DNA from 4 places in the Shewanella sp. DW31 genome. Region 2 is predicted to be linked to each of the others. Evidence: predicted binding sites of a transcription regulator. Region 2 holds the regulator's gene; each other region holds the start of a gene.
The links. The regulator sigma-54, encoded in region 2, starts transcription at its own class of promoters, with help from an activator protein. The targets are predictions, from matches to a motif close to GTTGGCACGNNNNTNGNNT.
Positions count from the first base shown of each region.

Region 1 (4,942 bases), on a different contig from region 2:
GCTGCTGGCGACGAAGCGACTCCTGCCATTCAAAATCCTTGAGCACTTGATCACGCACGGCAAAGGCATCGACAGGCTCACTTGAGCGATTAACGATCACTTCTCCTGCAAAGACAGAAACCGATATCCAGCCAGAAATGACGATAAGACTTAGTCGCGAAAATTGACCTATTGTTTTTATATTCAAGCTCATAGAACACTCCTTAATTTATGCAAGAAAACAGAATTGCTCAGTAATTAAGCTTATGACCCTGTGCTTAAACTTCAATCACAGTGATTACACATAAAAAAGCAGAGCCTAGGCTCTGCTTCACTATCCCTCGATCCAAGCTAAGCATCAAGGTGAATCACGCATTAATGTGCAAGTTTAATCAGCCCGCATTTTTGACCGTAACAAACTCAGGATAGGCATCAATACCGCAGTCAGAAGCATCCATACCGTTGTATTCTTCTTCCTCAGTCACACGGATCCCCATGGTTATCTTAATCACATACCAGACAGCAAATGATGAGCAGAACACCCAAGTGAAAATGATCGCTGCGCCCGTCAACTGTCCGGTAATAGTTGCATTGGCATTGGATAATGGCACACACATTAAGCCAAGGAAACCAGCCACACCGTGTACTGAAATCGCACCGACGGGATCGTCGATCTTAATGCGATCTAAGCCCACAATCGAGAACACCACCACGCCGCCCGCCACTAAACCAATCACACCCGCCATTAACAATGAAGGCGAGAGAGGATCTGCCGTAATCGCCACTAATCCAGCCAAAATACCGTTAAGGATCATGGTCAAATCCGCTTTGCCCCAAATCATCTTACACACGATAAGAGCTGAGATGGCACCAAAAGCCGCTGCAGTATTGGTATTCACAAACACTTTTGCCACTGAGCTTGCATTCGCCGCATCCGACACCATTAATTGCGAGCCGCCGTTAAAGCCAAACCAGCCCATCCACAGAATAAACATACCTAAGGTTGCCATTGGCAAGTTAGAGCCTGGAATAGGATTCACTTGGCCATTAGGCCCGTATTTACCCTTACGCGCACCGAGCAATATCACGCCAGCAATCGCCGCGGTCGCCCCCGTCATATGCACAATACCGCTACCAGCAAAGTCTACAAAGCCCAGTTTAGCGATAAAACCTTGGCCCCAAGTCCAATAACCTTCTACTGGATAGATAACCGCTGTCATCACCACAGAAAAGAACAAGAAAGCCCACAACTTCATCCGTTCCGCCACAGCACCAGAGACAATTGACATCGCCGTTGCCACAAATACAACTTGGAAGAAGAAGTCAGATTCTAATGCATGGCTCGCATCTGCTGATTGCGAACCAATTAAGGTGCCAATTGACGGTAACCAGCCACCTTCAGTGTTATCCACATACATGATGTTGTAGCCAACCAACAGATACATCACACAGGCAATCGCGTACAGCACAACGTTCTTAGTTAAAATTTCAGTGGTATTTTTAGAGCGAACTAAACCCGCTTCTAACATAGCGAATCCCGCCGCCATCCACATGACTAAAGCGCCAGAAATCAAAAAGTAAAAGGTATCGAGTGCAAAGCGTAGTTCAGTGACTGTGCCGCCTAATTTCGTTAATTCTTCCATTGTCAGCCCCTTATAGCGCTTCAGTATCAAGTTCACCCGTACGGATACGGATAGCATGTTCTAAATCAACGACGAAGATCTTACCGTCACCAATTTTCCCCGTATGGGCCGCAGTGGTAATGGCCTCAATCAACATGTCGAGATTTTCAGCCTTAGTGGCAATTTCTAGTTTTACTTTTGGCAAAAAATCCACCTGATACTCGGCGCCGCGATACAACTCTGTATGCCCTTTCTGACGGCCAAAACCTTTCACTTCGGTCACAGTCATGCCCTCAATACCAATTCCGGCGATAGCTTCACGGACATCATCCAACTTAAACGGCTTGATGATAGCGCTGACTAGTTTCATCCTGACCTCCAAAAAAACGCGATTGTTATTAACTTGTATCAAAGGTAATTCAATCATTAGGCCAACAATTTAATCCATTGATTATTATTGATTTAAATTGTTTAACACTATTTTTCAAGGTTAAAAATGCACCATAATCGAGCACTAACTGGTGCGATGCACTCTTTTAGTGAGCAGTTTAAGTGCGACAGCTATTCGACCTTAGGCCTATTGGTAACAAGGTTAAATTAGGGTCTACTGGGGGAAGCGTAAATCGAGATGAAATCTGAGCATCACAACACAAGCTCTTAGACAAAAGCGAAGATCATCACTAAGACAATCATCAAGCGCAGAAGGAAGGCCCGATGTTAAAACCAGAAGAATGTGTTCTCGTTATCGTCGATGTGCAAGGAAAACTTGCACAAATCATGGATAACAGTGACAAGCTGCATCAACAACTACAGACCTTAATCCAAGGCGCACAATTATTTGAAATTCCAATACTGTGGTTAGAACAGCTACCCGATAAACTCGGAGCAACTAGCCCTGAGCTGCAAACTTTACTTGCGAAAACCAGCTCACCCATTGCCAAGCAGCATTTTAGCGGCTGGCACTGTGACGCGTTTGCAAAGGCATTAACTAAGACGAATCGCAAACACGTCATACTCGCGGGTATTGAAACCCATGTGTGTGTTTACCAAACCTGTTGTGACCTTATCGAACAGCAATATTCGGTGCATCTCGTCGCAGATGGCGTCTCGTCACGCAGTGCCGATAATAAAAAACTGGGTATTCAGATGATGACGGCCAGAGGCGCCTTATTAACTAACGTGGAATCGCTATTATTTGAATTACAACATCAAGCCCAAGGCGAGCGCTTTAGGGCATTATTAAAACTGATCAAATAGCGACTTAGCCCGTGGTATTTCTTCAGCCAGCATGACCAACGCCTGACATTACTCGATATTTTTTTCCATAAAAAAGCCCCCGCTGAGTCAGCGAGGGCTTTTATTTACATGAGGGGTTAGCTCATATTGAAAACTCAACCGCGATTGATTAAAACCTACTTATAAGTGGCTTCGCGTTTTTTCGCTTCTTCATCCCACTTAGGTAACATGTCTTTCTTGAATGCTTCTTTCTCTGCATTCATCTTATCCATATCCATACCTAAGGCTGCTTGTGCCTTAGCTTTGGTAGAGATATCAGGAATAGCGATTGGATCTGTGATGCCTTTTTTCGCTAATAACTGTGCTAACTTAACTCGGGCATCGGCCGCTTTATTCACTGAAGTACCTAAAACACGTAGGGCTTCTTCAGGAGCATGAGCAGCAACACCATGGGAAGCAATCGCTAAGTCCCAGCGCCATTGAGCATGACGGATATCGGTCAAGATAGGCTTCATTTCAGCTTCAGTTGCACCCAATTCCCACGCTTTAGCAGCTTCGAAGTGCGCTTTCACTAATTGCTCTTCCGCTTTCAGTTTCATTTCTTTAACTTTAGCTTTACGTTCATTAGTGACGCCAACTAAGAATTCTTTCGTTTGGCTATGGCAAGTTGCACAGGTTTCTTCGAAACGGTCAAATGGATTACCCACTTTATGATCGGTAAATTTCTTACCTTCAGGGCTAGTCACTTTTGGCATATGGCAGTCAACACAACTGACATTATTTTTACCATGAATACCCAGTTTCCACGTTTCATACTCTGGATGTTGCGCTTTTAACATAGGTGTTTTAGACAGCGCATGAGTCCAATCGGAGAACTCGATACCGTCGTAGTAAACTTCCATCTGGTCAACAGTTATGCCCATATCCCAAGGGAATTTGACGAAACCTTTTTTGTCTTCTTTTTTCTCAAAATAGTATTCAACGTGGCACTGACCGCACACCATAGATTGCTTGTCTTTCTTCGAAGCTTTATCAAATGGCGTACCGATAGCATCCATTGCACGGTCTACATAAGGACGAGAGATCCGCAGTTTTGGTGAGCCTTTTTCATGACAATCACCACAGCCAATGGTGTTAGTGACTTCAGGGCCACCCTTAGCCCATTTACCTTTGAAGTAGCCATCTTCACCTTGCTCTTCAATTAAGCGAGGTACATCAGGGCTCTTACAGCTCCAACATGCCATAGGCAATGGACCATCTTCCGCATTTTTCGGCGCACCAGTACGTAGGGTATTACGCACGTCGGTCACGGCATACATATGGCCGCGAGGAGCGTTGTAATCTTTTGCGAATGCATAGCCAGCCCACAGGATCACCATATTAGGATCCTGCCCAATCGCATCGACAAGTTCTTCACTCTTTGCGGTATCATGCCAGCTATTATATTGATTCTTAAATTTATCTTTATAAACTTCGTTGCGAGGCTCTGTTTTATCACTCGCCATTGCGCCCGCTGCCATGAAGCTGGCGGCAACCAGTGCACTCAGTGCAAAGGACTTACCTGTCATCTTCTTCATCATCTCATCTCCGTGTTGCATTATTGTTGTAAATCACGACATCTCCATGGTCAAACTTAGTGATTTAACCCTGCTAAAAATATACCTCTTAGGGGGTATCTAGGTTGAAGTTTGCGCTAGATCAAAATGTAAAGGTGTTGTTGTTCACATTTCTATACTTTTGTTAATGTATTACATTATTTTCTAATGTAAAAACCACTGCAAAGTGCCATAACAGCGGCCATCAAAATGAACAGCGGATTAATGAAACGAGGTAGTCTAACCTCAAAAATCTTAGGATTAATGTTAGTACTTATTCTGCTCTCTAGTAGTTTATCGACTTTTGCTATCATCAATTTGTCCTACAGCTTAGGCGACGCCAAGGCGATTAATGCCTCAGGGTCGCTGAGGATGCAAAGCTATCGGTTAATGTTTTACGCCAACTCAGGCAGTGATGCTGCGCAGGATAAAATTACCGAATTCGAAAATACGCTCTATTCCGGCACGTTAAAGCCCTCGGAAAGTTGGTTTAGTCCACCAGAAATTGCC
Region 1 is NZ_JADWMP020000001.1:321,271-326,212, forward strand. It holds gene GWI56_RS01355 (hypothetical protein) at 1-193, opposite strand, end outside; gene GWI56_RS01360 (ammonium transporter) at 372-1,622, opposite strand; gene GWI56_RS01365 (P-II family nitrogen regulator) at 1,633-1,971, opposite strand; gene GWI56_RS01370 (hydrolase) at 2,316-2,858, shown strand; gene nrfA (ammonia-forming nitrite reductase cytochrome c552 subunit) at 3,014-4,417, opposite strand; gene narQ (nitrate/nitrite two-component system sensor histidine kinase NarQ) at 4,643-4,942, shown strand, end outside.
Region 1: the regulator sigma-54 is predicted to act here: its motif matches at 2,019-2,037, upstream of GWI56_RS01365 (P-II family nitrogen regulator).

Region 2 (4,942 bases):
TTCCATACCCGTGACGGTTATGGCGTGCGCTCACTCCTCACCAGCGGTTTCAACCTCGCCGTGATCACAGGACGTCAATCCAAAATCGTTGAAAACCGTATGACAGCCCTTGGTGTTACCCATATTTACCAAGGCGTAGACAATAAGTTCGAGCCCTATGAAGCATTGCTCGCACTTTATGGTGTCACCCCAGAAGAAGTGGCTTATATCGGTGATGATATTGTCGATCTACCCGTGATGAATGTTGTCGGTTTAGCGGTCAGTGTTGCTGACGGCCACCCCTATGTACGCCAACACGCCCATTTTGTGACTACGCTCAATGGTGGCCACGGTGCACTGCGTGAACTCACAGATCTGTTACTCCTAAGTCAAAATAAATTCACTTCGGCCCATGGAATGAGTATATGAGTCGTGTGACACTCGCGATTATCGCTTTTTTTGGAACCGCACTAGCGCTTTACTGGCAAGTGCAGAACAAACACAGCGGTGATTCCGATAACAGAGTAAAAGATCAAAATACCCCAGATTTCATCGTTGAAGATCTGCGCAGTGTTGAGTTCAATGAGCAAGGACTAGTGAATAGCCGTGTGACGGCGAAACACATGGAACATTATGATTCAACGAATCAAACTTTCTTTACTCAACCTGTTTATCTTGTTTATCCAGACCAAGGTAAAGCACAATGGCAACTCAGGGCAGATCAGGGCAAGCTAAACAAGGAAACTGGCAAGGTTGTATTAGAAAATAATGTTATTATCGATGCCATTAGCCCAGAAGAACCGATTCAGACCTTGTCCACCAGTTATCTGGAACTCGATCTCAACACTATGATAATGACCTCTGACCGTACCATTTACGTCACAGGGAAAGATTTTAATATTCAAGGCCAAGGCCTTTATGCCGACCTCAACGCGCAAGAAGTGCAATTGACCAGTCAGGTAGTAGGAACATATGAAGCAAAATAACGTATTACTTGCCAGCCTAATGCTAATTATGAGCATGAGTGCTTTCGCGAAAGTCGGCGACTTAAAGCAAGAAGTCACAATCAAAGCTGTGAGCCAAACTGCGGATATCAAAAACAACCAGATCATTTTCTTTGGTCCGGTTGAAGTGACCCAAGGCTCAATAAAAATCCAAGCAAATGAACTGCGTGCATTTTCCGCTGAAGGTGAAAATAGCAAAACTTTGGTCGCCACAGGCAACCCTGCTACATATAGCCAAATATTAGACGATGGCCGCCCTGCATCTGCCAGCGCGAAAGAAATTCGTTACGATATGGCAAGCCGCACCTTAACACTGAAAGGTATGGCGTCATTAGATCAAGCGGGTAGCCAAGTTACAGGCAATTTAATCCGCTATAACATGATTCAACAGAAATTGATGGCCGAGAGTACTGGCAGTGGTGACGATCGCGTAATCACTATTATTCAGCCTGAAAACTATCAAGATGATGCTAAATCAGACGCTCCGGCGGATAAACCTGTAAAAAAGCAGGACTCTAAATGACCCAAATCACCTTAAGAGCACAAAATCTGGCGAAAAGTTACAAGAGTCGCCAAGTGGTTAAAGACGTCAGTCTGACGGTAAAAACCGGTCAAGTCGTTGGCCTACTCGGTCCAAACGGTGCAGGTAAAACCACGACCTTTTACATGGTTGTCGGGCTAGTGAAGAGCGATAAGGGACATATCTTTATCGACGATGATGATTTAACCGCAGATCCTATGCATCTGCGTGCCCGCAAAGGCATAGGTTACTTACCGCAAGAAGCCAGTATCTTTCGTAAGCTAACTGTTCATGACAACATCATGGCCGTACTGCAAACTCGTAAAGAACTTAAAAACGAAGAACGAGAAGAAGAACTAGAACATCTGCTCGAAGAGTTTCATATCACCCACATCCGTGACAGCCAAGGCATGTCATTGTCGGGTGGCGAACGTCGTCGCGTCGAAATTGCGCGGGCTTTAGCCGCTAATCCTAAGTTCATTTTGCTCGATGAACCGTTTGCCGGCGTCGATCCTATTTCGGTTATCGACATCAAGAAGATTATCGAACAACTCAAAAGTCGCGGCCTTGGCGTACTGATCACAGACCATAATGTCCGCGAGACATTAGATGTATGTGAACATGCTTATATTGTGAGTCACGGAAACCTGATTGCCGAAGGAACTCCAGCAGAGATCTTAGACAATCAGCAAGTTAGGGCTGTGTACTTAGGTGAACAATTCAGGCTATAGTTAATCGAGCGAAGCCAATGGAGGCAATTTATACCGCCATTGGGCTTCACTCAAGATAATAATAAGCGACCTCATCCAACAATAATAACGTAGGGATCAGCGGTAACATGAAAGCGTCACTCCAGCTCAAACTGGGTCAACAGTTAACCATGACGCCACAACTACAACAGGCTATACGTCTGTTGCAACTGTCGTCATTAGAACTGCAGCAAGAGATCCAGCAAGCATTAGATTCTAATCCCCTTCTCGAGCTGGAAGAGGATCAATTCGACGCCACTAAAACCCCTGTAAACCAAACGCTATCCGATACGGATTTCAGTGAATCTAGCACTCTGCCACCAGAAAAAGACAGCTCCACCATAGATACGGCAGAGTCGCTAACCAAAGAATCCATGCCCGATGAGCTCCCCATGGACACCACATGGGATGAAGTGTTTACCGCCTCCCCAAACTCAGGCCCCGGCGGCAGTCGTGAAGACGATATGCCCTTCCAAGGCGAGACCAGTGAAGGTTTGTACGAACACTTAGAATGGCAAAAAAACCTCACGCCGTTTTCTGAAACCGATTTAGCCATTGCCACCGCCATTATTGATGCCATCGACGATCAGGGCTATCTCACCCAAAGCACTGAAGAAATTCTCGAAGCCATGGGCAATCCTGAAGTTGAGCTTGACGAAGTCGAAGCCGTACTCAAGCGTATTCAGCATTTTGATCCCATAGGCGTTGCCGCCCGCGATTTAAGTGAATGCCTGCTGATCCAACTGTCGCATTTCGCCGCTGATACTCCCAACCTAGAAAACGCCCGTATGCTGATCAAAGATCATTTAGATCTGATCGCCGCCCGTGATTTTAGGTTATTGATGCGTAAGACTAAATTAAAAGAAGATGAATTAAGGGATGGTATAGCACTTATCCAAACCCTCAATCCTCGCCCAGGTTTGTTGATCACGCCCAATAATGACGAATACGTTATCCCAGATGTGTCTGTGTCGAAGAAAAATGGCCGCTGGGTCGTTGAGCTTAATCCTGACTGCATGCCAAAAATCAATGTAAATCAACATTATGCTTCTATGGCACGCAGTACCAAAAACCAAGCCGATAGCCAATTTATTCGCGGCCATCTGCAAGAGGCTAAATGGTTTATTAAGAGCTTAGAAAGCCGTAACGATACTTTGCTTAAAGTTGCTAATTGCATAGTGCAATATCAGCAAGGTTTCTTTGAGTACGGTGAAGAAGCCATGAAACCTATGGTGCTTAACGATATTGCCGAAGCGGTAGAAATGCATGAGTCCACCATCTCACGGGTCACAACTCAAAAATACATGCATACCCCTAAGGGACTTTTTGAACTAAAATACTTCTTCTCTAGCCACGTCGGTACTGACGATGGTGGTGAGTGCTCATCCACAGCAATCAGAGCCTTTATAAAGAAACTGGTGGCAGCGGAAAACCAGAAAAAACCATTAAGCGATAGTAAGATGGCACAACTTCTGGCAGAACAAGGGATCAACGTAGCCCGCAGAACCATTGCGAAGTACCGAGAGGCTATGCTTATTCCACCTTCTAATCAGCGTAAAAGTTTATAACCTACAGTGGATATCGGAGGACGTTTCTATGCAAATAAACCTAAGTGGACACCATGTCGAAATTACCGAATCGTTACGTGCATATGTAGAAGAAAAGTTTTCAAAACTTGAACGCCATTTCGAACAGATCAATAATGTGCACGTTGTGCTCAATGTTGAGAAAATGCAACAGATTGCCGAAGCGAGAATAAACCTCATAGGTGGTGAAGTTTTTGCTACTTCAGAGCATGCTGACATGTATGCCGCTATAGACGCCCTGATTGACAAGCTTGACCGTCAGGTTATTAAACACAAAGAGAAGTTAACAAAACACTAATAATGGAACTTTGTACCATACTGCGGCCGGAGTGCACTACCTGCGCCACTCCGGGCAGCAAGAAAAAGGTACTGGAACTCATCAGCGACTTAGTCGCTGCCCAGTACCCGACCCTCTCATCTCAAGAGATATTCGAAAGCCTAGTGGCGCGCGAAAAGATGGGGAGCACAGGTATAGGTAACGGCATCGCCATTCCACATGGTCGACTAGCCGATATAGATCAGCCCATTGCCATACTAATTAAGTGTGAAGAGCCGATAGCATTTGATGCTATCGATAAGCAACCTGTTGATATTTTATTTGCACTACTGGTGCCTGCAGACCAATGTCAGCAGCACTTAAGTACCTTGTCTTGCATGGCCGAAAAGCTGAGCGACAAGCAAATATTAAAGCAATTACGCAAGACGCATGATGAAACGGAACTCTATCAGGTAATCACTGGATGAAACTGGTCATAGTGTCGGGCCGCTCAGGCTCAGGCAAATCTGTCGCCCTTAGGGTACTCGAAGATCTCGGCTATTATTGTGTCGATAACCTTCCCTTGCCATTGATTGGCAGTTTGCTTGAGCAACTCAAGGGCAGTAACGATCTCGTCGCCATCAGTGTCGACGTGCGTAACATGCCTGAGCAGGATAAGGTCTTAGTAAAACAACTCGCTAGCCTACCTCCAGATACTGAGTTAACGAGCTTCTTCCTTAACTCCAGCGATAAAATTCTGCTCAAGCGTTACAGCGAAACCCGCCGTTTGCATCCTTTGTCGAAGAGCCGAGTCTCTTTGCAAGAAGCGATAAAGCTGGAGGGGAAAC
Region 2 is NZ_JADWMP020000027.1:13,843-18,784, reverse strand. It holds gene kdsC (3-deoxy-manno-octulosonate-8-phosphatase KdsC) at 1-408, shown strand, start outside; gene lptC (LPS export ABC transporter periplasmic protein LptC) at 405-965, shown strand; gene lptA (lipopolysaccharide transport periplasmic protein LptA) at 952-1,506, shown strand; gene lptB (LPS export ABC transporter ATP-binding protein) at 1,503-2,234, shown strand; gene GWI56_RS18785 (RNA polymerase factor sigma-54) at 2,342-3,820, shown strand; gene hpf (ribosome hibernation promoting factor) at 3,849-4,136, shown strand; gene ptsN (PTS IIA-like nitrogen regulatory protein PtsN) at 4,139-4,582, shown strand; gene rapZ (RNase adapter RapZ) at 4,579-4,942, shown strand, end outside.

Region 3 (4,942 bases), on a different contig from region 2:
GGGTTAGAGCAGGGCCATACTGAAGGGCTCGCCCAAGGGCATGAGCAAGGATTAGAAACCGGTTTAGCCCAAGCAAAAATATTGCTCTCGCGTTTTGAAACCTTATTAGCTCAATTTGAAAAACCATTGCAATTGCTCGATGGCGATATTGAACTTTCGCTACTGAACCTGAGTATGACATTAGCGAAATCTGTCATTGGCCACGAATTAAAAACTCATCCTGAACAAGTGCTTTCGGCATTGCGCTTAGGTATAGAATCGCTGCCGATAAAAGAACAAACGGTCACAATCCGCTTGCATCCTGACGATGTTATTTTAGTCGAACAACTTTATTCCACCGCCCAACTGACCCGCAGTAAGTGGGAACTTGAAGTTGACCCTTCCTTAAGCCCAGGTGACTGTATTCTCAGTAGTCATCGTTCTTTAGTCGATTTGACCCTCGCATCGCGCATTGATGCTGTGTTTGAGTCTTTACGGAACCAACATGCTCACTTAAGTGACAAGCAGCGTCAATTGCAAGAGGCGATAGAGGTTGAAGATACCGCAAAACATGTTGCGGCTTCTGAGGCCGTGGGATCAGAGCTTGATGATCAGGTTGTCGATACGGTTTCTCAACATGCTGAGGATATACAATCTGCCTCAAACACTGGTGAGCAATTAGAGGCAAAATCAGATGCAAAATCGCCAACATCAACTGCTGAATAGACTTAATCATCATCAGGGTAAGGTGCCGCCATTTCGCGCTGTGGCCAGTGGTCAACTGGTGCGTGTTGTCGGCTTAACCTTAGAAGCAAGCGGTTGCCGTGCGCCTGTGGGCAGTTTATGTTCGATCGAAACCATGGCGGGCGAGTTAATCGCCGAGGTGGTCGGGTTTGATGGCGAACTATTATATTTAATGCCCATTGAAGAATTACGTGGTGTATTGCCTGGTGCGCGGGTTGTGCCTTTGGGGGAACAAACTGGACTCAATGTTGGTTTATCCCTGCTAGGACGCGTACTCGATGGTAACGGCGTGCCTTTAGATGGTTTAGGCGCGTTGCAAACCGACCAACAAGCGCCAAGACATAGCGCTGCCATTAATCCTCTATCTCGCCGTGCCATTACTGAACCGCTGGACGTTGGTGTTCGCGCTATCAACGCTATGCTGACTGTGGGCAAAGGCCAACGTATGGGCTTGTTTGCGGGCTCAGGTGTAGGTAAGAGTGTGCTCTTAGGTATGATGACTCGCGGTACTACCGCCGACATTATTGTGGTTGGGCTAGTGGGTGAGCGTGGCCGGGAAGTGAAAGAGTTTATTGAGGAAATTCTTGGTGAGAAAGGTCGAGCGCGTTCAGTCGTTGTTGCTGCGCCTGCGGATACATCGCCTCTGATGCGTCTTCGCGCCTGTGAAACCTCGACTCGTATTGCCGAATATTTCCGCGATTTAGGCTATAACGTTTTATTGCTTATGGACAGTTTAACGCGCTACGCCCAAGCGCAGCGGGAAATTGCTTTGGCTGTGGGTGAACCGCCTGCGACTAAAGGTTATCCGCCTTCTGTGTTTGCAAAATTGCCACGTTTAGTTGAGCGCGCCGGAAACGGTGGCCCTGGACAAGGTTCAATTACGGCATTTTATACTGTGCTGACGGAAGGAGACGATCAACAGGATCCGATTGCCGATGCTTCGCGGGCGATCCTTGATGGTCACATAGTCTTGTCACGTTCGCTTGCGGATTCGGGGCACTATCCTGCGATTGATATTGAAGCTTCTATTAGCCGAGTCGCGCCTATGGTGATCTCCAATGAACATTTGGAAGCCATGCGCCGCGTGAAACAAACCTATTCCTTGTATCAGCAAAATCGAGATTTGATTTCTATTGGGGCCTATGCCCAAGGAAGCGATCCTCGCATTGATAATGCGATACGACTGCAGCCAGCAATGAATGCTTTTTTGCGCCAAACCATGCGTGATGCATTTAGCTTTGCCGATAGCCAAGTCATGCTTGGGCAACTTGCTGCACAGTGCAAATAATGGCGTCATCGAATTAATCGAGGTCTAGTATGGCTAACGCCGATCCCTTGTTGTTAGTGTTAAAGCTTGCCAATGATGCCGAAGAACAAGCGGCGTTATTGTTAAAATCTGCGCAGTTAGAGTGTCAAAAACGGTTGAATCAACTCAGTGCTCTGAATAACTATCGCTTAGAATACATGAAGCAAATGCAATCCCAGCAAGGTCAAGCCATCAGTGCTAGTCACTATCACCAGTTTCACCGTTTTATTCGTCAGATCGATGACGCAATTATCCAGCAAAATCGCGTCGTAGCCGACGGTGAAAAGCAAAAAGAATATCGACAACAACATTGGTTGGAAAAGCAAAAAAAACGTAAGGCAGTAGAATTACTCTTAGCCAGTAAAGAGAAGAAGCGTCAAGTGGTTGAACAAAAAAGGGAGCAAAAAATGACCGATGAATTTGCTTCCCAGCAATTTTATCGCCGTCATCAACGTTAGTGAAATGATAGGCATCTTTACTGCTCGCTAGCCGGATAGGCTCTTTAGTTTTTTTGTATTGATGGCATAAGCATCAATTCGGCACCTCTCAGTGTTAATTCTTTTCGATATGCTGTCGTAAAATCTGATGTTTTGGCATCTTATTTGCTTTGATTTAGTCCATGACCCTGCAACCGCAGTGTTTAATTGACGTTTCTACCTAGCCATTTTCTTTTTTTTGCTAGGTGATGTTTGGGAGCACTTATGCAACAAATGACCAATATCCTGTTAAGTAAAACAGGCAACTCTGCGGCCAATTCCGCTAAGACATCTTCCCAAGAGTCTAATAATGAAGACTTTTCATCTACACTTGCGTCAGTCACCGCTAGCTCATTTTCTATTTCTGCGTCTAAAAAAACCATTGCTAACACTGATGATACTGTGCAGGTTACCTCTGCTGATAAAGTAAAAAATGACGATATATCAACTGAGGACACTGACGTAAATCTCATTTTTGCCCAAATTAGCATGGCAAATGATATGAAGAAAACGGCATCAGATGGAGATAGTTTGCCGCTAGCATTTTTAAATGCTGAAGAAGATATAACTGGTGAAGAAAATATTGATACTTCATCAACTTTATTAACCGGCTCAGTATTGGCACCTACTGTTTCTGCTGAGATTGAACTGGCATCAGATATAGATGCCGATGAAGCGGGTTTTTCTGCTGAATTACAAAAGTTAGTTTCTACTAGTCCAGATATGGCAGCAATTTCAATCGCAGATGACGTGAAACCATCATCTTTGACTGATAAGCCACTCGTACATATTCTCCCCATAGACCCAAATATACTTGAAGCGTCAGCGGATAGTGATGCTGTGATTGATCCAAATTTGACCGATGACGCTTTAGAATTACCTTCAGAAGACACTGAGCTTGTCTCTGCCACTGAAGTCGGGGTGAGTATAGATGAGTCTTTAGTTGAGAATGAGGTCACACTTAATGCTGTGATTAATCAAGCGGGCTTAGCGAACAGTGCAACGATAAAGTCGGCAACCAACACTGCGGCAAAAGCAACGACTAGCAGCTCGACAGTGAATAGTCCCAATACGGCTAATATCACTACCTCGGGAAATACTTTCGACCTGAATACCTTAGGCTCTTCAATTTCATCTGAACCATTAGATACAACATCTGTAACAGAAAGTGATCTTGATGGGAGTCCCAATTCCGATTTGGTTGCTAACCTATTACTGAAAGATGCTAAATTGACGGTTGCAATGGATATTCCCAGAGACGAAAGTTTTATGGATGATAGTAATACTTTCTCAGAACTTAAGTCGACATCATCCATACAGACACTCTCGATGTCACAATTAAATCGCCAAGAAACTATGCAAGTTCAGCTGTCATTGCGTCAAGGAGTAGAACAGCAAAACCAAATGCAGGAGATGATCCAACGATTTTCACCTGTGATGAAGCAGCAATTGATTACTATGGTGAGTCAAGGCATCCAACATGCGGAAATCCGGCTCGATCCACCTGAACTTGGACATATGTTGGTAAAGATCCAAGTGCATGGCGACCAAACCCAAGTACAGTTTCATGTTACTCAGCCGCAAACGCGCGATCTGGTTGAACAAGCTATGCCAAGATTACGTGAGTTATTGCAAGAGCAAGGGATGCAGTTGGCTGACAGCCATGTTTCTCAAGGCGATCAAGGTGAGCGTCGTGAAGGTAGTTTCGGTGATGGCGGCAGTTCAAATGCGGCAGATATGGATGAAATCTCGGCAGAAGAGTTACATTTAGGTTTAAATCAAGCGATTAGTGTAACTTCAGGTATAGATTATTACGCTTAAGCAGGTAACCTATAGCAATGACTGACATAATTACGTTTCAAATAAAACTGTAATGAGTTTCCGCCTAAATTAAAGAGAATAGTGATGGCTAAGGAAGAATCGTTAGAACTTGAAAGTACTGAAGAGCCTAAGAGTAAGAAGAAACTATTTATTTTTGCTGGTGTAGGCGTTTTAGTCGCGCTGTTAATCGGTGGCGGTGTCTGGTTCTTTATGGGAAGCAGTACCGAAGAGGTTCCCGCCGTAGCAGCAGATAGTGCTGTTCAGGCTGAAGTACCAGCATCAGGAGAAGTAGCTACCGCATCATACGTGCCTATGCCACGTCCTTTTTTATTCAACTTACCAGGGCCTGATAGGGCTCGTTTAGTTGAGATTAAAGTGCAGCTTATGGTGCGTGGTACCGATGATGATGTGCTAACACAAAAACATATTCCGCTGATTGAAGATGCGCTTTTAACGACCTTTAGTGGTGCAGATGTGCAAAAGCTCAGCACGCAAGCGGGGAAAGATGAGTTACGGCAGTTAGCACTTTTGAGTGTGCAAAATACTCTACAGTCAGTAACTGGGCGTAAGGTTGTCGAGAAAGTACTATTTACCGGTTTTGTAATGCAATAATCCT
Region 3 is NZ_JADWMP020000007.1:66,281-71,222, reverse strand. It holds gene fliH (flagellar assembly protein FliH) at 1-705, shown strand, start outside; gene fliI (flagellar protein export ATPase FliI) at 674-2,011, shown strand; gene fliJ (flagellar export protein FliJ) at 2,041-2,487, shown strand; gene GWI56_RS07980 (flagellar hook-length control protein FliK) at 2,731-4,326, shown strand; gene fliL (flagellar basal body-associated protein FliL) at 4,411-4,938, shown strand.
Region 3: the regulator sigma-54 is predicted to act here: its motif matches at 2,619-2,637, upstream of GWI56_RS07980 (flagellar hook-length control protein FliK).

Region 4 (4,942 bases), on a different contig from region 2:
AGAGCAACAAGTCGATCTCTGGATAGCCAGTAAGAAGCAGGCCTAATGCCTTAATGCTTAGCCGTGAAGCACTGTTAACTTGCTTCACGACTAAAGCGACATAAGTGAAAGTCTTAAGCTGCGCCCAATAAAAAAGCCACTCGAAAGTGGCTTTTTTATTGGTACCATTATCCCGTTAGATAACGGAACCCTTCTCACTGTGGGTCACTATATTTGTTGCATTAATATATGCTTTAGCACTCGCCTTCACATCATTTAACACACAGTTGCGACTTTAGGGTACAGGGAGACAAAACTTGTGCTCAAGGCTGCAAACCATCAATAAAAAAATTACCTCAGCGATAAGGCTGAGGTAAACCAAAAACTAGGATGATGGTTTAAAGAGCCAACATTGTTTTAGTTCTCAAACTTCTGTTGGCTGTGATCCAAAACTGCATTAACGCCGACCTGTATACAAAAATTGAAAGGGGTCATTTCCAATAAACGTATAGGACTCAGATCATTCCGAATCAACTGTTACCATTGTATTCAATTAAGAACAGAGTTCAAGGATGTTATAAAAAAGTGCTTTAGTAACCCCTAAAAAACCATCAACAAATGTACTCATCAACTCAATCTAAAGTATTGATTTTAAATGGCCAGAAAAGTACCTGCCCAATTTAAAACCACATAAGACTGCTTTTGAGAACAATGTTTCCTATTTTACTGACGTTTACTGAATAATTCGACATAGGGAGCATCCCAATACGGTGGCGTCCCTATGTGATCTTTGATGAATTCGATAAAAGAACTGACCTTAGGTGCTAAGTGCTTACGACGGGGATAAACCGCCTGCAATGGCAGATGGTGAGTCAATTGCCAATCCTTCAGTAAAGGCACTAATGTCCCTTTGGCAATTTCATCCTCCATCAGATAACTCGCAAGATACACAACTCCAAGACCACTGATTGCAGCAGATTTTAATGCAGGCGCATTATCCACCCTGAAATTACCCGATACGCCAATTTCACAGTAGTCATCACCCTTCTTAAATTGCCACATGCTGTGCTCGTGCCACTCGCCTTGATAGACCAAACAGTTGTGGTCAACTAGCTGCTCAGGTCGAGTTGGCTCGCCATGTTGAGCAATATAGCCAGGCGAAGCAACTAACAGGAATTGGCACTTCATCAGAGGTCTAGCAACCATGCCAAGCGGTAATTGCTCAGACATAGTTAACAGTAAGTCTAAGCCTTCGCTCACGACATCCACTTTATGGTCCAGTAAGCTCACTTGTAGCTCAAGCTCAGGATGTTTTGCCATAAAAGATGGCAACGCAGGAATGATATGCATCACCCCAAAGGATTGGGAAATTCCCACCTTAAGCACGCCGCGGGTCGCATCATTTAAGTTATGCACGCTGGCTATCGCTTGTTCAGCGTCACGCAGCAGTTCTTCACCTTGCAGATACAGCAAATGCCCTGCTTCAGTCAGACTTAAGCTGCGGGTGGTACGTTGAATTAATTGAACACCAAGTCTATGTTCAAGATCGGCGACTTGTGTACTGACCTTAGACTTAGAGATCCCAAGCCTTCTTGCGGCGGCACTAAAACTACCTGCTCTGGCCACATGAGTAAAAATCGCAATAGGTTCTAACAGTTCTAACATGGAAGTCGCCTTAAGCTGTTTACGACAATGATATTAACTTTCGGTGAGCAGCTATGGTTAGCGTAATCATCGCTTAAAAATAACCATAGCATTGATATCTCGCATTAAAATGATATAACGCAGAGATTTAGACCGAAAAAGTCCACTAAAGTAGGGTGTTATATCTGACTGATATGCCAGCTTTTAATTATATTTTAAGAGTATACCAAATATTCGTCTCTAGACTGTAACATTCCGAACTAAATCGCTGCAAGCCTAGCCTATAAGCCACATCAACTTAGCCATAAGGGTTGTCGCCACGATTAAACAGTAGCCAATAAAAAAGCCCCTAGTCGATAAATTGACTAGGGGCGTAGCATTCAAGTTTGACTCATGCACAAGGAGATAGAAGTTATTGCAGTTAAAACTAAGGGCGATTCGCAAGAGATATTTACAAGAACTATTTGCAAGAACTATTCACGCAGTTCCTTGGTTGAGTTTTGTGTCAACACATAAGGCGCTAGTTCTGGCACTTCTTGGCGCAATTGATTTTCAAGCACTAACAAATTTTCAAATCGGTCGCACAAACGGTCAGCCTTAGCTTCTAATCCCTTAGATTGGCTCTCAATTTGTTGCTCAATATCTTGGCCTAACTTGTCCATTTTTTGGGAGAAGGTATCCATCTTAGCTTCAAAATTTTCACCGCCACCAGACATGATTTGGCCACCTAAGTTCATCATAATTGCGCCAATTGAATTCTGGACAATTTGTTCCATTTCCTGCTCGAATTCATCGTTAAATGTACTTTGCATCGAGTCTTCAGTCGCCCCTAAATAGAAGCTATCACCATTCTTATAAGCCACTGAATCAACCCGTTTTTGAACGCCAGCCATCATTTCATCAAATTTTGCACCAGCGGCATCACCCATTAAAGGTGTTAAGGCCATACCAACCGCTTTGGAAGCAAGAGATACTGCCTCATTCACCAGTTCAATCACTTCTGGCACTTGAGTCGAAACTTCATCGGCATATTGAGTAACCAATTTTTTCTGCTTGTCGGTTAAGTTAACTTGCTTACCTTCCACAAATAACTTGTCAACTTCGATGCGATACTTTTCTGTGCCCTTCTCGCTCATGACTAATTTTTTAGGCTCGACCATAACGTCATAATTTAAGGAGACCTCACAGCGCTCATCTATTTTTGGTTCTATTTGTGCTTGCGCCAGCTGTACGCTAGATGCCCCTAAAATCACGCCAGATAATGCAAATCCAGTTAATAACTTATTTAATTTCATTTTTGTTCGTCCTTTAATCTGAATAATTCGATAAACCTAAACTACTGAATAGCTTATAGCAGGAGACGTGCCAACCTTATAACAATATGATTATATTGGATTTTTAAAGTTAGCACTAAAAGGTCATTAGCGAAATTCGCTAACATTTAGTCTGATAGTGCTAATAAAAAACGAGAGATAAGACTAGAAAATAGAACGACCGAGACGCTGACTTAGATGCTCAAGCATCGCTGTGCCCGCAAGTGAGTTGCCATTATTATCGAGTTCTGGCGACCATACACAAATCGACAGTTCTCCAGGGATCACGGCAATAATACCGCCGCCGACGCCACTTTTACCTGGCATACCAACACGATAAGCAAACTCACCCGCACCATCGTATAAGCCCGAGGTTGCCAACAGAGCGTTAAGTTGCCGAGTTTGCACTTGAGAAATAAGCTCAGTCCCTGTGATACTTTTGCCGCGATTAGCTAAATACAACATGGCCTTAGACAAGTCAGCACAATTCATCTTCAAGGCGCAATAATGAAAATAGGTGCGCAGCACAGTATCAACATCACCTTGAAAATTACCAAAGGACTTCATCAAATAAGCGATAGCCGCATTGCGCGCACTATGCTGATATTCTGAATCTGCTACTTGTTTATCGAAACACACTTTATCGTTTTGGCTAAGTTGCCTGACTAACTCAAGCATTCTGTGTTTAGGTGCACCTAAACGACTCTGCAATAAGTCAGCAATCACTAACGCGCCAGCATTGATAAATGGGTTGCGTGGCTTGCCACGTTCTAACTCGACTTGTACTAAAGAGTTGAATGAATGGCCCGAAGGTTCTTTGCCAACACGGCTCCAGATTTCGGCTTCTTCATATAAAGTTAACGCTAAGGTTAAGCTGAAAACTTTGGAGATACTTTGAATCGAAAACGGCTCAAGGTAATCGCCCGCACCTAAGGTTTCGCCATCAACGGTTGTGACGGCAATGCCTAATTTGCCAGCATCAACGCTGGCCAGTGCGGGGATATAATTTGCAACCTTTCCTTGGCCGAGCAAGGGTCGAACTTTCTCGACCACTTCCTCAAGTAATGCCAACTCGGGCATTAACCCCACCAAATGTCGTACAGTTCGCTAACTTCAACCTGAGACACTTTTTGGGTCGCCCAGAATGCCTTAACTGCAGCAATATCTTCTTCGGTACATTTACCAATCGTTTGGGTGGCGATAATGCCTTCCCATTCGATGTGGCCGCCGCCATGGAAACCTAATTTACGGGTTTCGATCACTTCATCGATGAATTTATCTACAGTTGCATCGATATCGGCTTCAGATACTGATGCATCAAAAGTCCAAGCCATATCGAAACCTAACTCTTGGAATTCATCAACGCGCATTTTCTTACGTAAACGACGGCTACGATTAGTTGCCATAGTGATTTTCCCTTTTGTGTTTAAAATTAGCTAAAATTGAGTTCGTGATTAAGCGATACGCTCAAACATCAGATCCCATACACCGTGACCCAATCTATGGCCGCGGGCTTCAAACTTTGTCAATGGACGATGATCAGGACGCGGCACAACACTGCCGTCGGCCGACTGGTTTTGATAACCCGGTGCGGCTTGCATCACCTCTAACATATGCTCGCTGTACTCTTCCCAGTCAGTTGCCATATGGAACACACCGCCAATTTTTAGCTTGCGACGAATAAGTTCGGCAAATTCAGCTTGTACGATGCGGCGTTTATGGTGACGTTTTTTATGCCAAGGATCTGGGAAGAACAATTGCACTCGGGATAATGAACCGTCAGCAATCGCATGTTCTAATACTTCCATGGCATCGTGATGATACACACGTAAATTACTCACACCAGCAATGGCGGCATCACTGAGGCAAGAGCCTACACCCGGTTTATGTACTTCAATACCAATGAAATTTTGCTCTGGTGCATCTTTAGCCATTTGTACTAAAGAGGCGCCCATGCCAAAGCCAATTTCCAGCACAGTATCAGCTTCACGACCAAAAACGTCGCT
Region 4 is NZ_JADWMP020000007.1:190,212-195,153, forward strand. It holds gene GWI56_RS08570 (DUF885 domain-containing protein) at 1-46, shown strand, start outside; gene GWI56_RS08575 (LysR family transcriptional regulator) at 703-1,644, opposite strand; gene GWI56_RS08580 (YggN family protein) at 2,097-2,918, opposite strand; gene glsB (glutaminase B) at 3,102-4,016, opposite strand; gene GWI56_RS08590 (YggL family protein) at 4,016-4,342, opposite strand; gene trmB (tRNA (guanosine(46)-N7)-methyltransferase TrmB) at 4,391-4,942, opposite strand, start outside.
Region 4: the regulator sigma-54 is predicted to act here: its motif matches at 2,975-2,993, upstream of GWI56_RS08580 (YggN family protein).